DNA from 2 places in the Terribacillus aidingensis genome. Region 2 is predicted to be linked to the other one. Evidence: a T-box and tRNA genes for the amino acid it is inferred to sense, from the RefSeq annotation. Region 2 holds a T-box; the other holds one or more tRNA genes.
What was found. A T-box is a leader RNA that pairs with one kind of tRNA and senses whether it is charged. The one in region 2 lies ahead of ileS (isoleucine--tRNA ligase), so its partner is inferred to be a tRNA-Ile.

Region 1: it encodes a tRNA-Ile, which carries the amino acid that the T-box ahead of ileS (isoleucine--tRNA ligase) is inferred to sense. The anticodon was not compared.

The regions. Positions count from the first base shown of each region.
Region 1 covers NZ_CP159996.1:441,347-450,312, forward strand. The annotation lists gene ABXS78_RS02425 (Tex family protein) at 1-578, shown strand, start outside; gene cmpA (cortex morphogenetic protein CmpA) at 623-745, opposite strand; gene ABXS78_RS02435 (SprT family protein) at 834-1,310, shown strand; tRNA gene ABXS78_RS02440 (tRNA-Asn) at 1,479-1,553, shown strand; tRNA gene ABXS78_RS02445 (tRNA-Ser) at 1,556-1,646, shown strand; tRNA gene ABXS78_RS02450 (tRNA-Glu) at 1,655-1,726, shown strand; tRNA gene ABXS78_RS02455 (tRNA-Asp) at 1,757-1,833, shown strand; tRNA gene ABXS78_RS02460 (tRNA-Gln) at 1,839-1,909, shown strand; tRNA gene ABXS78_RS02465 (tRNA-Lys) at 1,926-1,998, shown strand; tRNA gene ABXS78_RS02470 (tRNA-Leu) at 2,075-2,161, shown strand; tRNA gene ABXS78_RS02475 (tRNA-Arg) at 2,220-2,296, shown strand; tRNA gene ABXS78_RS02480 (tRNA-Pro) at 2,306-2,382, shown strand; tRNA gene ABXS78_RS02485 (tRNA-Gly) at 2,418-2,491, shown strand; tRNA gene ABXS78_RS02490 (tRNA-Ile) at 2,513-2,589, shown strand; rRNA gene ABXS78_RS02495 (16S ribosomal RNA) at 2,686-4,247, shown strand; rRNA gene ABXS78_RS02500 (23S ribosomal RNA) at 4,426-7,350, shown strand; rRNA gene rrf (5S ribosomal RNA) at 7,633-7,745, shown strand; tRNA gene ABXS78_RS02510 (tRNA-Met) at 7,767-7,841, shown strand; tRNA gene ABXS78_RS02515 (tRNA-Asp) at 7,897-7,973, shown strand; gene ABXS78_RS02520 (hypothetical protein) at 8,019-8,801, opposite strand; gene tsaE (tRNA (adenosine(37)-N6)-threonylcarbamoyltransferase complex ATPase subunit type 1 TsaE) at 8,945-8,966, shown strand, end outside.
Region 2 covers NZ_CP159996.1:1,333,598-1,342,563, forward strand. The annotation lists gene ftsZ (cell division protein FtsZ) at 1-117, shown strand, start outside; gene spoIIGA (sigma-E processing peptidase SpoIIGA) at 294-1,214, shown strand; gene sigE (RNA polymerase sporulation sigma factor SigE) at 1,238-1,951, shown strand; gene sigG (RNA polymerase sporulation sigma factor SigG) at 2,077-2,859, shown strand; gene ABXS78_RS07155 (YlmC/YmxH family sporulation protein) at 2,955-3,218, shown strand; gene pgeF (peptidoglycan editing factor PgeF) at 3,280-4,086, shown strand; gene ABXS78_RS07165 (YggS family pyridoxal phosphate-dependent enzyme) at 4,089-4,766, shown strand; gene ABXS78_RS07170 (cell division protein SepF) at 4,784-5,224, shown strand; gene ABXS78_RS07175 (YggT family protein) at 5,231-5,488, shown strand; gene ABXS78_RS07180 (RNA-binding protein) at 5,510-6,283, shown strand; gene ABXS78_RS07185 (DivIVA domain-containing protein) at 6,358-6,858, shown strand; T-box leader at 6,928-7,148, shown strand; gene ileS (isoleucine--tRNA ligase) at 7,211-8,966, shown strand, end outside.

The DNA.
Region 1 (8,966 bases), 890 kb from region 2:
GTAAGCAGCTTAAGTCTATTCCTAGGCTCGGCAGCAAGACATATGAACAGAGTATCGGATTTCTGCGTGTCCTGGACGGCGAGGAGCCGCTTGATAGAACGCCTATCCATCCAGAGAGTTATGCTGCCACAAAGCAGCTTCTGAAGCGGCTTGGTGCGGATGTAGTGGATATAGGGACTGATAAACTGCGTGAGAAGCTTGCAGATCTTGATATAGCCGAGATTGCTGCAGAATTGGGCATCGGTGATCTTACACTCCGGGATATCGTACAAGCCCTTAATCAACCGGGAAGAGATCCGCGTGATGATTTTGATCAACCATTATTGAAGCAGGATGTATTGGCAATGGAAGATCTTAAAGAAGGGATGGAACTGCAAGGAACTGTCCGAAATGTCGTTGATTTTGGTGTGTTCGTCGACATAGGGGTTAAGCAAGATGGACTTGTCCATATATCCAAAATGTCTAATAAGTTTGTGAAGCATCCGATGGATATTGCATCGGTAGGAGATGTAGTCACTGTTTGGGTAGATAGAGTAGATATTGACAAACAGCGAATTGCACTTACAATGGTGAAGTAACAATAACAGCGAAAAAGCCCCTCTCCCCTCGTGGGACAGGGGCTTTAGCCGCCGTTGGACTGCTGTTTCCGTTTATAAAAGAACCAGCATTGATTCAAAACCTTCAATTGGTTTACGTTTTTAGTGAGGAAAGCTTGTGATAGTTGATTTTTCAACCAATTAGGCATTCTTTTACCTCCTGCAGCCTATGGATGTCGGAAAAAATGAATGTCTGCAGTATCATATGCGTAACAGAAACTGGAGGTGCCTGCGTTAATGAGAGAAATAACAATGCATAATCTGCAGCAAATCGTCGAAGAGATTTCCGTCGCATGGTTCAATCGACCATTTGTCGATAAAGCAAGGTATAACAATAGGCTGCAAACGACTGGAGGCAGGTACCTGCCGGGTAAACGGATAATCGAGATTAATCCGAAGTATTTGCAGGAGCTTGGCCAGGAAGAGACAATTGGAATTATCAAACACGAACTATGTCATTACCATCTTCATATAGAAGGGAAGGGGTACGGTCATAGGGATCCAGAATTCCGCGAGCTCCTTCGGCAAACGAAGTCACCACGCTTTTGTAATATGCTTCCGTCTGTTAAGGAAAAGAAGCTTTTATATTATAGATGTACGAAATGCAAGCATGTGTATAAGCGAAGAAAGACAGTGAATACGCGTAAATATGGTTGCGGTAAATGCGGAGGGAAGCTGAAAAAGCTAGAGAATACTGAGTTACTGGAGAAATAAAACAAGAAAGAACAAAAACTTTCAAGAAAAGTGTTGACGTGTTCCGTAATCCATGATAAATTTATTAAGCCGTCGACGAACGGTGCAAGAAAAAATCACGAAAGTGGTTGACACATAGCGAAAGATGTTGTAAGATACATAAGGTCGCTAACAAGTGATTAAAACTATTCCACAGTAGCTCAGTGGTAGAGCTATCGGCTGTTAACCGATCGGTCGCAGGTTCGAATCCTGCCTGTGGAGCCAATGGAGAAGTACTCAAGTGGCTGAAGAGGCGCCCCTGCTAAGGGTGTAGGTCGTGTAAGCGGCGCGAGGGTTCAAATCCCTCCTTCTCCGCCATCTCAAATGGCCCGTTGGTCAAGCGGTTAAGACACCGCCCTTTCACGGCGGTAACACGGGTTCGAATCCCGTACGGGTCATCGTTTTTCATAACGAGTCTTTAAAGGCTCGGTCCGGTAGTTCAGTTGGTTAGAATGCCTGCCTGTCACGCAGGAGGTCGCGGGTTCGAGTCCCGTCCGGACCGCCATTTATTGGGCTATAGCCAAGCGGTAAGGCAACGGGTTTTGGTCCCGTGATCGTTGGTTCGAATCCAGCTAGCCCAGCTTACTTTTTTGTTATGAGCCATTAGCTCAGTTGGTAGAGCATCTGACTTTTAATCAGAGGGTCGAAGGTTCGAGTCCTTCATGGCTCATCTGTTTAAAGTGTGGGTGATCATATAGATCTGCCGATGCTGTGAAACACAGACAGCATTTTTCTTTTGACTTTAAGCGGTCGTGGCGGAATGGCAGACGCGCTAGGTTGAGGGCCTAGTGGGTGAATAACCCGTGGAGGTTCAAGTCCTCTCGGCCGCACCAAAAAAAGTGTTGACAAGTTATGAGATAAATGATACAATATAAAAGTTGTTCTTAATAAGCGCCCGTAGCTCAATTGGATAGAGCGTTTGACTACGGATCAAAAGGTTAGGGGTTCGACTCCTCTCGGGCGCGCCATTATTTCTCCGGGAAGTAGCTCAGCTTGGTAGAGCACTTGGTTTGGGACCAAGGGGTCGCAGGTTCAAATCCTGTCTTCCCGACCAGTAGTTCCATCCAACCGAATGAAACATTTAAATATGCGGGTGTAGTTTAGTGGTAAAACCTCAGCCTTCCAAGCTGATGTCGAGGGTTCGATTCCCTTCACCCGCTCCACTATTTTTTAAAAAACGATATGGGCCTATAGCTCAGCTGGTTAGAGCGCACGCCTGATAAGCGTGAGGTCGGTGGTTCGAGTCCACTTAGGCCCACCATATTGATCTTTGAAAACTGAACAAAACAACCAATTACGAACTAAACGACATGATCGAAAGATCAACGTCAGCTCTAACGAGCAATGCATCAAAACTTTCATGGAGAGTTTGATCTTGGCTCAGGACGAACGCTGGCGGCGTGCCTAATACATGCAAGTCGAGCGCAGGAAACCAGTTGACCCCTTCGGGGTGATTCTGGCGGAATGAGCGGCGGACGGGTGAGTAACACGTGGGCAACCTGCCTGTAAGACTGGGATAACTTCGGGAAACCGGAGCTAATACCGGATAGTATTTCCTTTCTCCTGATTGGAAATGGAAAGACGGTTTCGGCTGTCACTTACAGATGGGCCCGCGGTGCATTAGCTAGTTGGCGGGGTAATGGCCCACCAAGGCGACGATGCATAGCCGACCTGAGAGGGTGATCGGCCACACTGGGACTGAGACACGGCCCAGACTCCTACGGGAGGCAGCAGTAGGGAATCTTCCGCAATGGACGAAAGTCTGACGGAGCAACGCCGCGTGAGCGATGAAGGCCTTCGGGTCGTAAAGCTCTGTTGTTAGGGAAGAACAAGTACGAGAGTAACTGCTCGTACCTTGACGGTACCTAACCAGAAAGCCCCGGCTAACTACGTGCCAGCAGCCGCGGTAATACGTAGGGGGCAAGCGTTGTCCGGAATTATTGGGCGTAAAGGGCTCGTAGGCGGTTTCTTAAGTCTGATGTGAAAGCCCACAGCTCAACTGTGGAGGGTCATTGGAAACTGGGGAACTTGAGTGCAGAAGAGGAGAGTGGAATTCCACGTGTAGCGGTGAAATGCGTAGATATGTGGAGGAACACCAGTGGCGAAGGCGACTCTCTGGTCTGTAACTGACGCTGAGGAGCGAAAGCGTGGGGAGCAAACAGGATTAGATACCCTGGTAGTCCACGCCGTAAACGATGAGTGCTAGGTGTTAGGGGGTTTCCGCCCCTTAGTGCTGAAGTTAACGCATTAAGCACTCCGCCTGGGGAGTACGGCCGCAAGGCTGAAACTCAAAAGAATTGACGGGGGCCCGCACAAGCGGTGGAGCATGTGGTTTAATTCGAAGCAACGCGAAGAACCTTACCAGGTCTTGACATCCGCTGACAACTCTGGAGACAGAGCGTTCCCTTCGGGGACAGCGTGACAGGTGGTGCATGGTTGTCGTCAGCTCGTGTCGTGAGATGTTGGGTTAAGTCCCGCAACGAGCGCAACCCTTGATTCTAGTTGCCAGCATTCAGTTGGGCACTCTAGAGTGACTGCCGGTGACAAACCGGAGGAAGGTGGGGATGACGTCAAATCATCATGCCCCTTATGACCTGGGCTACACACGTGCTACAATGGATGGTACAAAGGGCAGCAAAGCCGCGAGGCTAAGCGAATCCCATAAAACCATTCTCAGTTCGGATTGCAGGCTGCAACTCGCCTGCATGAAGCCGGAATCGCTAGTAATCGCGGATCAGCATGCCGCGGTGAATACGTTCCCGGGCCTTGTACACACCGCCCGTCACACCACGAGAGTTGGTAACACCCGAAGTCGGTGAGGTAACCTTTTGGAGCCAGCCGCCGAAGGTGGGATCAATGATTGGGGTGAAGTCGTAACAAGGTAGCCGTATCGGAAGGTGCGGCTGGATCACCTCCTTTCTAAGGATAATTGGAACTACTACTTCGTAGTAGACATCGTAATTGGTTGTTTGTTCAGTTTTGAGAGATCAATCTCTCTTGTGAACCTTGAAAACTAGATAAGAAACAACATGCCAGAACATCAAACTTTAAAGCCGACAATTTATTGTCGCGATTTATAGATTTATCATGCGTTATTAGTTAAGTGAAGAAGGGCGCACGGTGGATGCCTTGGCACTAGGAGCCGATGAAGGACGGGACTAACACCGATATGCTTCGGGGAGCTGTAAGTAAGCTTTGATCCGAAGATTTCCGAATGGGGGAACCCGCTATCCGTTATTGGATAGTACGTATCACTGAATACATAGGTGATACGAGGCAGACCCGGGGAACTGAAACATCTCATTACCCGGAGGAAGAGAAAGCAAATGCGATTTCCTGAGTAGCGGCGAGCGAAACGGAATTAGCCCAAACCAGAAGGCTTGCCTTCTGGGGTTGTAGGACACTCCTTTGGAGTTACAAAGAAACCATATAGACGAAGCGGCTTGGAATGGCCCGCCATAGAAGGTAAGAGCCCTGTACTTGAAATGTGGTTTCCTCCGGAGTGTATCCTGAGTACGGCGGAACACGTGAAATTCCGTCGGAATCCGGGAGGACCATCTCCCAAGGCTAAATACTCCCTAGTGACCGATAGTGAACCAGTACCGTGAGGGAAAGGTGAAAAGCACCCCGGAAGGGGAGTGAAATAGATCCTGAAACCGTGTGCCTACAAGTAGTCGAAGCCCGTTAATGGGTGACGGCGTACCTTTTGTAGAATGGACCGGCGAGTTACGATCCCCTGCAAGGTTAAGTTGTATAGACGGAGCCGCAGCGAAAGCGAGTCTGAATAGGGCGATATAGTAGGTGGTCGTAGACCCGAAACCGTGTGATCTACCCATGTCCAGGGTGAAGGTCAGGTAACACTGACTGGAGGCCCGAACCCACGCACGTTGAAAAGTGCGGGGATGAGGTGTGGGTAGGGGTGAAATGCCAATCGAACACGGAGATAGCTGGTTCTCTCCGAAATAGCTTTAGGGCTAGCCTCAAAGGATGATGGTTGGAGGTAGAGCACTGATTGGACTAGGGGCCCTCATCGGGTTACCGAATTCAGTCAAACTCCGAATGCCAATCAATCTACTTTGGGAGTCAGACTATGGGTGATAAGGTTCATGGTCGAAAGGGAAACAGCCCAGACCGCCAGCTAAGGTCCCAAAGTGTGTGTTAAGTGGAAAAGGATGTGGCGTTGCTTAGACAACCAGGATGTTGGCTTAGAAGCAGCCATCATTGAAAGAGTGCGTAATAGCTCACTGGTCGAGTGACGCTGCGCCGAAAATATACCGGGGCTAAACACACCACCGAAGCTGCGGATTGACATCTACGATGTCAGTGGTAGGAGAGCGTTCTAAGGGCAGTGAAGGTCGATCGTGAGGACGGCTGGAGCGCTTAGAAGTGAGAATGCCGGTATGAGTAGCGAAAAAAGAGTGAGAATCTCTTTCATCGAAAGCCCAAGGTTTCCTGAGGAAGGCTCGTCCGCTCAGGGTTAGTCGGGGCCTAAGCCGAGGCCGAAAGGCGTAGGCGATGGACAACAGGTTGATATTCCTGTACCACCTAAATCCGCTTGAACGATGGGGGGACGCAGGAGGATAGGGAAAGCGCGCTGCTGGTTATGCGCGTCCAAGCCGTGAGGAAGTTGAGCAGGCAAATCCACTCAACACTATTCCAGGCGGTTATGGGGAGGGAAATTTAGTACCGAAGTTCCTGATTTCACACTGCCAAGAAAAGCCTCTAGTGAGGAAATAGGTGCCCGTACCGCAAACCGACACAGGTAGGCACGGTGAGTAACCGAAGATGATCGGGAGAACTCTCGTTAAGGAACTCGGCAAAATGACCCCGTAACTTCGGGAGAAGGGGTGCTTCTTTTAAGGAGAAGCCGCAGTGAAAAGGCCCAAGCGACTGTTTAGCAAAAACACAGGTCTCTGCAAAGCCGTAAGGCGAAGTATAGGGGCTGACACCTGCCCGGTGCTGGAAGGTTAAGGGGAATGGTTAGGGACTTCGTCCCGAAGCTGTGAACCGAAGCCCCAGTAAACGGCGGCCGTAACTATAACGGTCCTAAGGTAGCGAAATTCCTTGTCGGGTAAGTTCCGACCCGCACGAAAGGTGCAACGACTTGGGCACTGTCTCAACGAGAGACCCGGTGAAATTATACTATGCGTGAAGATGCGCATTACCCGCGACAGGACGGAAAGACCCCGTGGAGCTTTACTGTAGCCTGATATGGAATGTTGGTACAGCTTGTACAGGATAGGTGGGAGCCTTAGAAGCCGGAGCGCCAGCTTCGGTGGAGGCATCCGTGGGATACCACCCTGGCTGTATTGACATTCTAACCCAGAACCGTTATCCGGTTCGGAGACAGTGTCAGGTGGGCAGTTTGACTGGGGCGGTCGCCTCCCAAAGAGTAACGGAGGCGCCCAAAGGTTCCCTCAGAATGGTTGGAAATCATTCGTAGCGTGCAAAGGCAGAAGGGAGCTTGACTGCGAGACCTACAAGTCGAGCAGGGACGAAAGTCGGGCTTAGTGATCCGGCGGTGCCGTATGGAAGGGCCGTCGCTCAACGGATAAAAGCTACCCCGGGGATAACAGGCTTATCTCCCCCAAGAGTCCACATCGACGGGGAGGTTTGGCACCTCGATGTCGGCTCATCGCATCCTGGGGCTGTAGTCGGTCCCAAGGGTTGGGCTGTTCGCCCATTAAAGCGGTACGCGAGCTGGGTTCAGAACGTCGTGAGACAGTTCGGTCCCTATCCGTCGTGGGCGTTAGAAGTTTGAGAGGAGCTGTCCTTAGTACGAGAGGACCGGGATGGACGCACCGCTGGTGCACCAGTTGTTCCGCCAGGAGCATAGCTGGGTAGCTACGTGCGGAAGGGATAAGTGCTGAAAGCATCTAAGCATGAAGCCCCCCTCAAGATGAGACTTCTCATCATTTTAAATGAGTAAGATCCCTCAGAGACGATGAGGTAGATAGGTTCGAGGTGGAAGCGTGGTGACACGTGCAGCTGACGAATACTAATCGATCGAGGACTTAACTAAAACGAAAAGCGAAGGGAACCGCATAGAAACGCAAGAATAAGTGAAAGGCCAGAAAGGGTGGTTTTACCCTTGCAGGGCTATCGCTTAGACTGGAGTTTCTGGTTCCCGGAGCTGGATCTGACGAGTAAGTCAACGCCAAAGTCCAAGCACTCCGGTGCTTGGCCGCATGAAATGTCTGGCAAGACATGTTTCTTATCTAGTTTTGAAGGTTCACTTCAAAGACTTGCTTTTCCTGATTAGACATTGTATAATATATCTTGTCTTTGGAAAAGATAAGTAAGGTCTGGTGGTAATAGCGAAGAGGTCACACCTGTTCCCATGCCGAACACAGTAGTTAAGCTCTTCAGCGCCGATGGTAGTTGGGTTCGCCCTGCGAGAGTAGGACGCTGCCAGGCCGAGTATTTCCTTTATATTATCGCGGGGTGGAGCAGGGGTAGCTCGTCGGGCTCATAACCCGAAGGTCGCAGGTTCAAATCCTGCCCCCGCAACCAATTTTTAAAAATGGTTGTACGAAATTTTATTGCACTAATACATAGTAGCAGTATTGGTCCGGTAGTTCAGTTGGTTAGAATGCCTGCCTGTCACGCAGGAGGTCGCGGGTTCGAGTCCCGTCCGGACCGCCATACATAAAACGTTCAAAAGCTTTAGGATTACTCCTAAAGCTTTTTTTATATGTTTATTTCCCATCCGATCAATGTAATGCTTTCTGCTGCACCTGCAGCCTGGGCATTTGCAAGCATAGTTCGCATAAAATGCGGCATGCTCTCGCTCTTATTAAAAGCGCTCTGAAGTCGGGAGGCACTTTTATATGGAGATACAGGAAAGCACTGTAATCCGATTGTGGAGAGCAGGATATGGTTGCTTCCGCTTGAAAGAGGAACACTTCCCATATTAAAGATGGGTACTACTTGATCAAACGTATTATCAGCACCAATTTTACCTGCACTGTTTTGCTGATTCAGCTGGACAGAATTGTAGTGATTTGGGGATGGTACTAGATGATAAAGCGAATTTTCCCCAATGGATAACCAATACAGATAACCTGCTTTACGTACGGCGATTAAGCAAGAAGCATTACCGTTCACCTTAGCTGCTGTAGAACGGAATCGTACGCTGTTGAACATACTCATCAGAAAGCTGTCTATCTTTTTTATAGCGCTTGAAACATCTTCATCAAGCGTCTCTGTAATCTTCCTTTGTCTGAGTATGAGGGAGTCCGCAATGAAGGCTGCACTTTCTACTGTATGCTGTGCCCTCATGACAACTGCAAGCTCCCAATCGGATCCTGTAAGGATAAGACAAGCATTCTCGTTCTTATAAGCACCATGGGCGATGCTTCCGCCGAAGCGTCCGATCCAGACATGCTGGTATCCGCTCAGATCGACTTGGTCCAGATAGGATTTCATCTCACCATTCCAGCTGTAGTTGTACATTTGCTCTAATGCTTCCATATGCATACTCCTTTATTGGCTGATAGTATAAGTATTCTCCATAAATCGAAGAAAGCCTTTTTGTTTCTGTGCTTTTGCTTTTAGGCTATATTTTGCTATGATGAATAGATGAACAAAGAATGAAAGTGAGTCAGGTGACGGTTATGACCCAAATTATAAAGAAGA
Region 2 (8,966 bases):
GAGCGGGAAGAACTGCGCAGAGAAACACCATCTCCGCAGCAGCAACAGACGCGTAAGCAGGAAGAGGATACATTGGATATCCCGACATTCCTTCGCAATCGCAACCGTAGAAAATAATATTACAAAGGATAGCATCCTATGATGCTATCCTTTTTTTTATGCCAAGAAATGTTAGACAAATTAGGCGGAAAACACATAAAAATAGTGCGCTGCTGCGTGCATAAACTGACAGTATTTGAATCGGCTCTCCGTTATACTAGCTTCATCTATTAAAGAAGAAGGGGATAGCTGACGTGACAATCTATCTGGATGCAGTCTGGACGCTTAATCTATTTTTGGACTGGCTGCTGTTATTATGTACGCAAGCTATTGCAAGGTTGCAAGTACCAAAGCTTCGTATATTTGCAGGCGCCGTTGTAGCTTCACTCATTGTTCCAGTTACAGTCTATTTTCCCGAGAGCTTTCTGGCCCACCCAGCAGGTAAATTGCTTTTTTCCATGCTAATCATCTGGACAGCTTTCGGATTCCGCTCTGTCACCCGCTTTTTAAAGCTGCTGCTGCTTTTTTATTTTGTTACCTTCGCAGTAGGCGGCAGTCTATTCGCCATCCATTATATGCTGCAGACTCAAGCTGCATTCACTTCTGCCTCCTTCTTGACTGTAAGCACAGGATATGGTGATCACGTCAGCTGGCTTTTCGTAGCCATCATGTTTCCGATTGCTTTGTATTTTACTAAAAGCAGAATGGACAAGCAGCGCTTTGAGCAATTCCGTTATGATCAGCTGTACAACGTTCAAGTGAGCATCAATGGCATTTCACATAAAACAGAAGGCTTCATCGATAGCGGAAATCATCTGTCTGATCCGTTAACGAAGCGGCCTGTCGTAATCTGTGATCAGCTCTTTTTGAGGAACTGGTTCACTGAAGAAGAATGGCAGCTGTTGGCCCAAGCAAACAGCGATTTGGATTTGGATTTGCTGCCAAAGGATTGGCCCTATGAATTTTCTGTCGTTCCGTATCAGGGTGTGAATGGGGAAGGGGCCCTCATGTTGGTTTTAAAGCCGGATAGCATTTTGATTGAAATGGAACAAGTTCAGATCGAAACCGACCGAGTCTGGATTGGAATTCAATTCGGTAATCTTACTGCAGACCGACGCTATCACTGTCTGCTTCATCCGTCACTAGTACACGATGCCAGCACGCAAGCGGGCTAAGAAGAAGGGAGATAAACATGGGAATGAAAGCATGGAAGCTGAAAATATGGTGGTATAAAATTCTCGTCAAGCTTAAAATCAAGCGAAAGGAAATTTATTATATCGGAGGCAGCGAGGCTTTGCCTCCTCCATTATCGAAGGAAGAGGAGTTCAAATTGCTCCAGCTTCTGCCTACTGGTGATAAATCGGCAAGAGCGATGCTGATTGAGCGCAACCTTCGTCTGGTGGTGTATATAGCGAGGAAGTTCGAAAATACCGGCATCAATATCGAAGATTTGATTAGCATTGGAACAATCGGTTTAATCAAGGCTGTGAATACCTTCAATCCAGAAAAGAAAATCAAGCTTGCAACATACGCTTCCCGCTGTATAGAAAATGAAATTCTCATGTATTTACGCCGGAATAGCAAACTGAAATCAGAAATCAGTTTTGATGAACCGCTCAATATTGATTGGGATGGCAATGAACTGCTTTTATCAGATGTATTAGGAACAGACGATGACATCATCACGAAGGATATCGAGAAGAATGTAGATAAGAATTTACTAAAAAAAGCCTTGGAACAGCTCAATGACAGAGAAAAGCAAATCATGGAACTACGCTTTGGGCTTATCGGACAGGAAGAGAAAACGCAAAAAGATGTGGCTGATATGCTCGGGATTTCCCAGTCTTATATATCCCGTCTGGAAAAGAAGATTATCCGCCGATTGCAAAAAGAATTTAATAAAATGCTCTAAGCCTTACTGGTGCCTGTATTTGTCCACTGCCGGACAATGTCAGGCACCATTTGTCTTTGCATAAAAAAATTCCCGCGGGGAGATACTGTGCTTGCATCGTATCTTCATTCGGGAGGTCAAGGAATATGTCGAGACAGAAAGTTGAAATATGTGGGGTAGATACTTCAAAGCTGCCAGTACTCAAAAATGAGGAAATGAAAAAGCTATTCATCCGCATGCAGCAAGAAGACGACATTTCAGCCCGGGAAGAACTCGTCAATGGGAATCTCCGACTTGTGCTCAGTGTTATTCAGCGCTTCAATAATCGAGGAGAATATGTTGACGATCTTTTTCAAGTAGGCTGTATCGGACTAATGAAATCCATTGATAATTTCGATTTGAAGCATAATGTGCGTTTTTCTACATACGCAGTGCCGATGATCATAGGGGAAATTCGCCGCTACTTACGAGATAATAATCCGATTCGGGTCTCTCGTTCCTTGCGTGATACGGCATACAAAGCTTTGCAGGTACGTGAGCAGCTGATTGCTAAGACTTCTAAAGACCCAACAACAGCTGAGATTGCTGCAGAGCTAGGTGTGCAGCCCTCTGATATAACATTCGCAATGGATGCGATCCAGGATCCGGTTTCTTTGTTCGAGCCGATTTATAACGATGGGGGTGACCCGATATTCGTTTTGGATCAGCTTCGCAGCGAGTCGGAAAATGATGCTAACTGGCTCGATAATCTTTCTTTGAAAGAAGGTATGCATCGTCTGAACGAACGGGAAAAAATGATTCTGAACAAGCGTTTCTTCCAAGGCAAAACACAGATGGAAGTCGCAGACGAAATTGGTATATCCCAAGCACAAGTATCGCGGCTGGAAAAAGCTGCAATAGAAGAAATGAATAAACAAATGTTCGAGTGAAGACACCTGATTCAGGTGTCTTTTTTATGTTTGCATGCTAATTCATGAGCTTGGCCGCATAGACTAGAAGAAAAGAGCAAAGGGGCCAAGTATTGATGACACTAACCGAATTGCAGATGAAGGATATAGTTCTGATGGAGAATGGTAAAAAAGTAGGGAATGTGTCCGATTTGGAAATTAATGAACAAAATGGTCATATATCAGCAATTATCGTAACACTTCGAGGGAAGATGATGGGGCTGTTCGGGAAGGAAGAGGAATTAGTCGTTCCATGGAATCAGATCATCACGATTGGAACAGATGTCATCTTAATCAAAAGTCCTGAACAAGCATCTGTGACAGAAGAAGCGAGCAAGTAATCTTGTACAGAATCAAGCGGAAATATGGTACTATAAAAGCAATCAGAGGAGTGGGTACCATATGAGAGAAACAGCTTCCGACTTGAAAGGGCTGTATATGGAGCTTGGCGGATGGTCAGCTCCTGACAGTATCGTCTGCGGAATTACGACAAAATACAATGGTGTGAGTAAAGCGCCTTTTCATAGTCTGAATATGGGACTGCATGTCGGCGATGAGCCAGAAGCGGTCGTCCAAAATCGTCAGCTTCTTGCCGAAGCAATTCAGTTCCCCTTGGAAAGATGGGTACTGGGTGAGCAAGTCCATGGGACGGAAATAGCGGTCGTCACCAAAAGAGAAGCAGGTCGCGGAAGCCGGGAATTAGCTGACAGCCTCCCATCAGTTGATGGTTTGATCACGAATGAAAAAGGCATGCTTCTTGCTGCTTTCTTTGCAGACTGTGTGCCTCTTTATTTTTTCGATAGTACTAGTGGGTGGATCGGAATGGCACACGCTGGCTGGCGCGGAACTGTCGCAAATATGGCAGGGAAAATGATTGAAGCTCTTTGTAACAACGGAGCAAACAAGGAAAATTTACAAGCGATGATCGGACCATGTATATCCAAGAACAGATACGAAGTGGACGATCATATTGTACAGCAGATACCTGAGCAATTCCGGGCTAAGGTGCTGGAGCCAAGCGGATCGGATCGATATTATCTTGATCTGCAGACACTCAATCGGCTGTATATGCTGCAAGCAGATATTCTGGATGAAAACATATTGACAGCGGCGCATTGTACATACGATTCTCCGGAATTCTATTCACATCGGGAAGATCAAGGAAAAACCGGCCGTATGATCGGTTTTATCGGGATGAAAGAGGAGTAAGCATGAATACAGTACAAGAGAATTTGAAACGGATCAAGGATGATATTAGCTCGGCAGCGGCTAAAACAGGCCGAAATTCCGAGGATATAACACTCCTTGCCGTTACGAAATATGTTACAATTGAACGAACAGAAGAAGCTGTCGATGCCGGTATTGTCGATTTAGGCGAGAATCGGATCGAAGGTTTTCTTGAGAAGCAGGCAATCATTGGAGAAAAAGCTGTATGGCATTTCATCGGAAGCCTGCAAACAAGGAAAGTAAAAGATGTCATCAATCAGGTGGATTATCTGCATGCACTGGACAGACTGTCGCTCGCAAAGGAAATTCAGAAACGGGCAACAAAGAAGATCAAGTGCTTTGTCCAAGTCAATGTGAGCGGAGAAGCTACCAAATCAGGTGTTTCCCCTGATGAAACGCTGGCTTTTATCAAAGAGCTTGCAGAATTTCCGGCAATTGAAATTGTCGGTTTGATGACGATGGCACCTAATACAGAGGAGGAAGATGTACTTCGCAGTGTGTTCAGCGGCTTGAGACAGCTTCGTGACGAAGTGGCAGCTGCTGGGTTGACACATGCGCCTTGTACATTCTTATCCATGGGAATGAGTAATGATTACACAATCGCTATAGAAGAAGGAGCGACTCATATCCGGGTCGGCTCTGCTCTTGTAGGTCCATACTAAAAAGCGAGGTGAAGAAAATGAGTTTCAAGAATAAGATGAAAAATTTCTTTACTGTAGATGATGAAGAATATGAATATGTCGAGGAACAGCCAAACGAACAAGAGGAGATCGAGCCATATCAGCCAGGCGGGCGGAACCAGAATCAGAACGTTGTCAGCCTGAAAAGTGTGCAATCCTCTTCTAAAGTCGTTCTTTGCGAGCCAAGGACATATAATGAAGCACAGGAAATTGCCGATCATGTTGTAAACAGAAGAGCGGTAGTGCTTAATCTACAGCGTGTCGACCATCACCAGGCTAAGCGTATCGTTGATTTTCTGAGTGGTACAGTCTACGCGGTTAATGGTGATATCCAGAAACTGGGCAGTCAAACCTTCCTGTGTGCTCCGGACAATATTGAACTAACTGGCAGCATATCCGATATGATAGAGGAGCAGGATGACTATAATAAGAGGTGGTAGAAGCAGATGCTTTGGAGCATAATTAGTACAGCTTTCACAGTATATTCTTTTGCGTTGATCGTCTATATACTGATGTCATGGTTCCCGGGAGCCCGGCAGTCGGCATTCGGTGAAATTTTAGGAAGGATTTGTGAACCATATTTGGATGTATTTCGACGATTCATTCCACCGCTGGGAATGATAGATCTCTCCCCAATCGTTGGGATCATTGTATTGCGCTTGGCGGAGAGTGGTTTGTATACAATTTATGCAATGATTTTCTAGTGATGAGGAGTACAAAGTAACGTGAGTATCTATCAGCATTACCGGGAAGAGGAACGTCCTTTTATTGACCAAATTCTTTCCTGGATGGAACAAGTGGAGCGTCAATACCAGCCCCGGGTGACCGATTTCCTGGATCCCCGGGAACAGCTTATCTTCCGACAGCTGTTAGGCGGTCAGACCGAGCTGCAGTGGGCTTTTTCTGGCGGGACGGAAAAAGCGGAAAGAAAGCGGGGAATTATCGCTCCGCTTTATGACTCGATAACTCCCGAGGACTTTAGTATCGAGCTGCTCGAAGCTGCTTATCCCGATAAGTTTGTCACACTTGAGCACCGAGATGTGATGGGGTCTTTCCTTTCCCTTGGCATCGATCGCAAAAAACTGGGTGATATAAGTGTTAGGGAAGGCATAATCCAGCTTTTCACTACATCAGACATCGCAACATACATACGTGCGAATTTAGTTGAAGTTAAAAGAGCCAAGGTATCGTGGCAATCAGTAGATCCTAAACGGTTCAGACCTGAAGAGGTAGAATGGGTCACGAGCGAAACAACTGTCTCCTCCCTCAGGCTGGATGCTATCGTAAAGGAACTTTATCGTATGTCACGCCAGCAGGCTGCAGAGCGCATCCAGAAAGGGCTTGTCAAAGTCAATTTCAAGACGGTCGAGGATGTCAGCTTTCAATTGGCTGAGGGAGACCTCATATCTCTGCGAGGAATGGGCAGGGGCAAGCTTGCAGAAGTGAAAGGTACAACGAAGAAGGACAAGCAGCGAATCGCATTGGAAAAATTAAAGTAGCCGTAATGGTTAATTTATGCTATCTTTGTCGAATAACAGCTATTATTTAGATTCTTTTACAGGAGGTGGCCGTTGTGCCATTAACACCTTTGGATATTCACAATAAAGAGTTCGCCCGCGGATTCCGCGGTTATGATGAAGATGATGTAAACGACTTCCTAGACAGGGTGATCAAGGATTATGAGATCATCATCCGAGAGAAGAAGGATTTAGAAGAACGTGTACAGCAGCTCGAAGAACGACTTGGACATTTCAATAATATTGAAACGACTTTGAATAAGTCGATCCTTGTAGCGCAGGAAACTGCCGAAGAAGTGAAGGGCAATGCAATGAAAGAGTCTAAGCTGATCATCAAAGAAGCTGAGAAGAATGCTGACCGTATCATCAATGAGTCCCTCACAAAGTCACGCCAGATTGCTTTGGAAGTCGAGGACCTTAAAAAACAGGCAAAAGTATTCCGTACACGCTTGAAGATGCTGGTGGAAGCACAGCTTGAGATGATTGAAACGGATGATTGGGATGGTTTATTCGCCACAGAGGTAGCGTATGAGCCTGAGGAAGAGAAGGCGGAATAAAGTCCGCTTGACGTTTTTCGCAAACTTACATATAATTTTACTATTATTAGCAAACAACATGACCATGATATAAAGACTGTGATCGGGACAGTAGGAAGTCCATACCGCTTTCAAAGCGAGCCAGGGAAGGTGAGAGCCTGGTACGGTATCTCTTTCGAACATCACCCGCTAGTTTCCATTCGAACCGCAAGCAGTAGAAATGGACGTCTCATTCACGTTACGAATTCGAGTGGATAGACGATACTAGTCTGTCTATAAGGGTGGTACCGCGAGTCTCTCTCGTCCCTTCTGGGATGATGAGGGACTCCTTTTTTTGCCCAAAATTATCGGTCATCATAAGGAGGAAAAAACATTGGATTACAAAGAAACACTGCTGATGCCGGAAACGGCTTTCCCGATGCGCGGCAACCTGCCGAACAAAGAACCAAAAATGCAGCAGGACTGGGAAGAACAAAACATCTACAAAAAAGTGCAGGAAAGAACGGAAGGGCGCCCGCTCTTCGTTTTGCATGACGGACCTCCATACGCCAATGGTGACCTTCATATGGGCCATGCGCTTAACAAAGTATTGAAAGACTTTATCGTGCGTTATAAATCGATGTCTGGCTTCCATGCACCATATGTTCCAGGCTGGGATACACACGGACTGCCGATCGAGCAGGCGCTTACGAAAAAGAAAGTCGACCGCAAGAAAATGACGGTTGCGGAATTCCGCCGTCTTTGTGCTGAATATGCGATGCAGCAGATCAATAACCAGCGCACACAGTTCAAGCAACTAGGTGTTCGGGGGGATTGGGATAATCCTTATATCACGCTGACAAAGGATTATGAAGCAGCACAAATCAAAGTGTTCGGCGAAATGGCTGAACGCGGCTATATCTATAAAGGTATGAAGCCAGTATACTGGTCTCCATCTTCTGAATCTGCTTTGGCAGAAGCTGAAATCGAGTACCAAGACAAACGCTCTGCATCTATCTATGTAGCTTTTCAAGTAAGAGATGGTAAGAACTTGTTCCAAGGTGACGAGAAATTCATCATTTGGACAACAACTCCTTGGACATTGCCTGCTAACGTTGCAATCTCGCTTCATCCTGAAGTGACATACGTGGTTGCACAAGTCGGCAGCGAGAAATATGTCGTGGCAGAAGACTTGCTTAGCAGCGTTACAGAAACACTTGAATGGAGCAGTCCTGAAGTACTGAAAACATTCAAAGGAAAAGAAGCAGAGTACGTTACAACACAGCATCCTTTCTATGACCGTGAATCGTTGATCATTCTTGGCGAACATGTTACGACTGACAGCGGTACAGGCTGCGTACACACAGCACCTGGACACGGGGAAGAAGATTTCTTTGCCAGTCAAAAATACAAATTGCCAATCATCAGCCCGCTAGATGACAAAGGAGTATTTACAAGTGAAGCTCCTGGTTTTGAAGGTGTATTCTATGATACGGCAAACAAAGAAATCACAGAACTGCTTGAAGAAAAAGGCGCATTACTGAAACTTGAGTTCTTCACACATTCTTACCCGCATGACTGGCGTACAAAGAAACCTGTCATCTATCGTGCAACAGCGCAATGGTTTGCTTCCATCAAAGCATTCCGTGAGCAGATCATCGAACAAATCAAGGAAGTGGAATGGTTCCCGAAATGGGGCGAAACACGCCTTTATAACATGTTCCGTGATCGTGAAGACTGGTGTATTTCCCGTCAGCGTGCATGGGGTGTTCCGATTCCTGTATTCTACGGTGAAAATGGAGAACCTATCATCACAGAAGAAACGATCCAGCATGTTTCCGACCTATTCCTTGAGCACGGCTCTAACATCTGGTTCGAAAGAGAAGCAAAAGACCTATTGCCTGAAGGCTTCACTTCCGAGCATAGCCCGAACGGCATCTTCACGAAAGAAACAGATATCATGGACGTGTGGTTCGACTCTGGTTCTTCACACCAAGGTGTGTTAGTGAACCGTCCGGAATTACAGCGTCCAGCTGACCTTTACTTGGAAGGCTCCGATCAATATCGCGGCTGGTTCAACTCTTCCTTGACAACTGCTGTTGCTGTAACAGGCAAAGCACCGTACAAAGCAGTTCTAAGCCACGGATTTG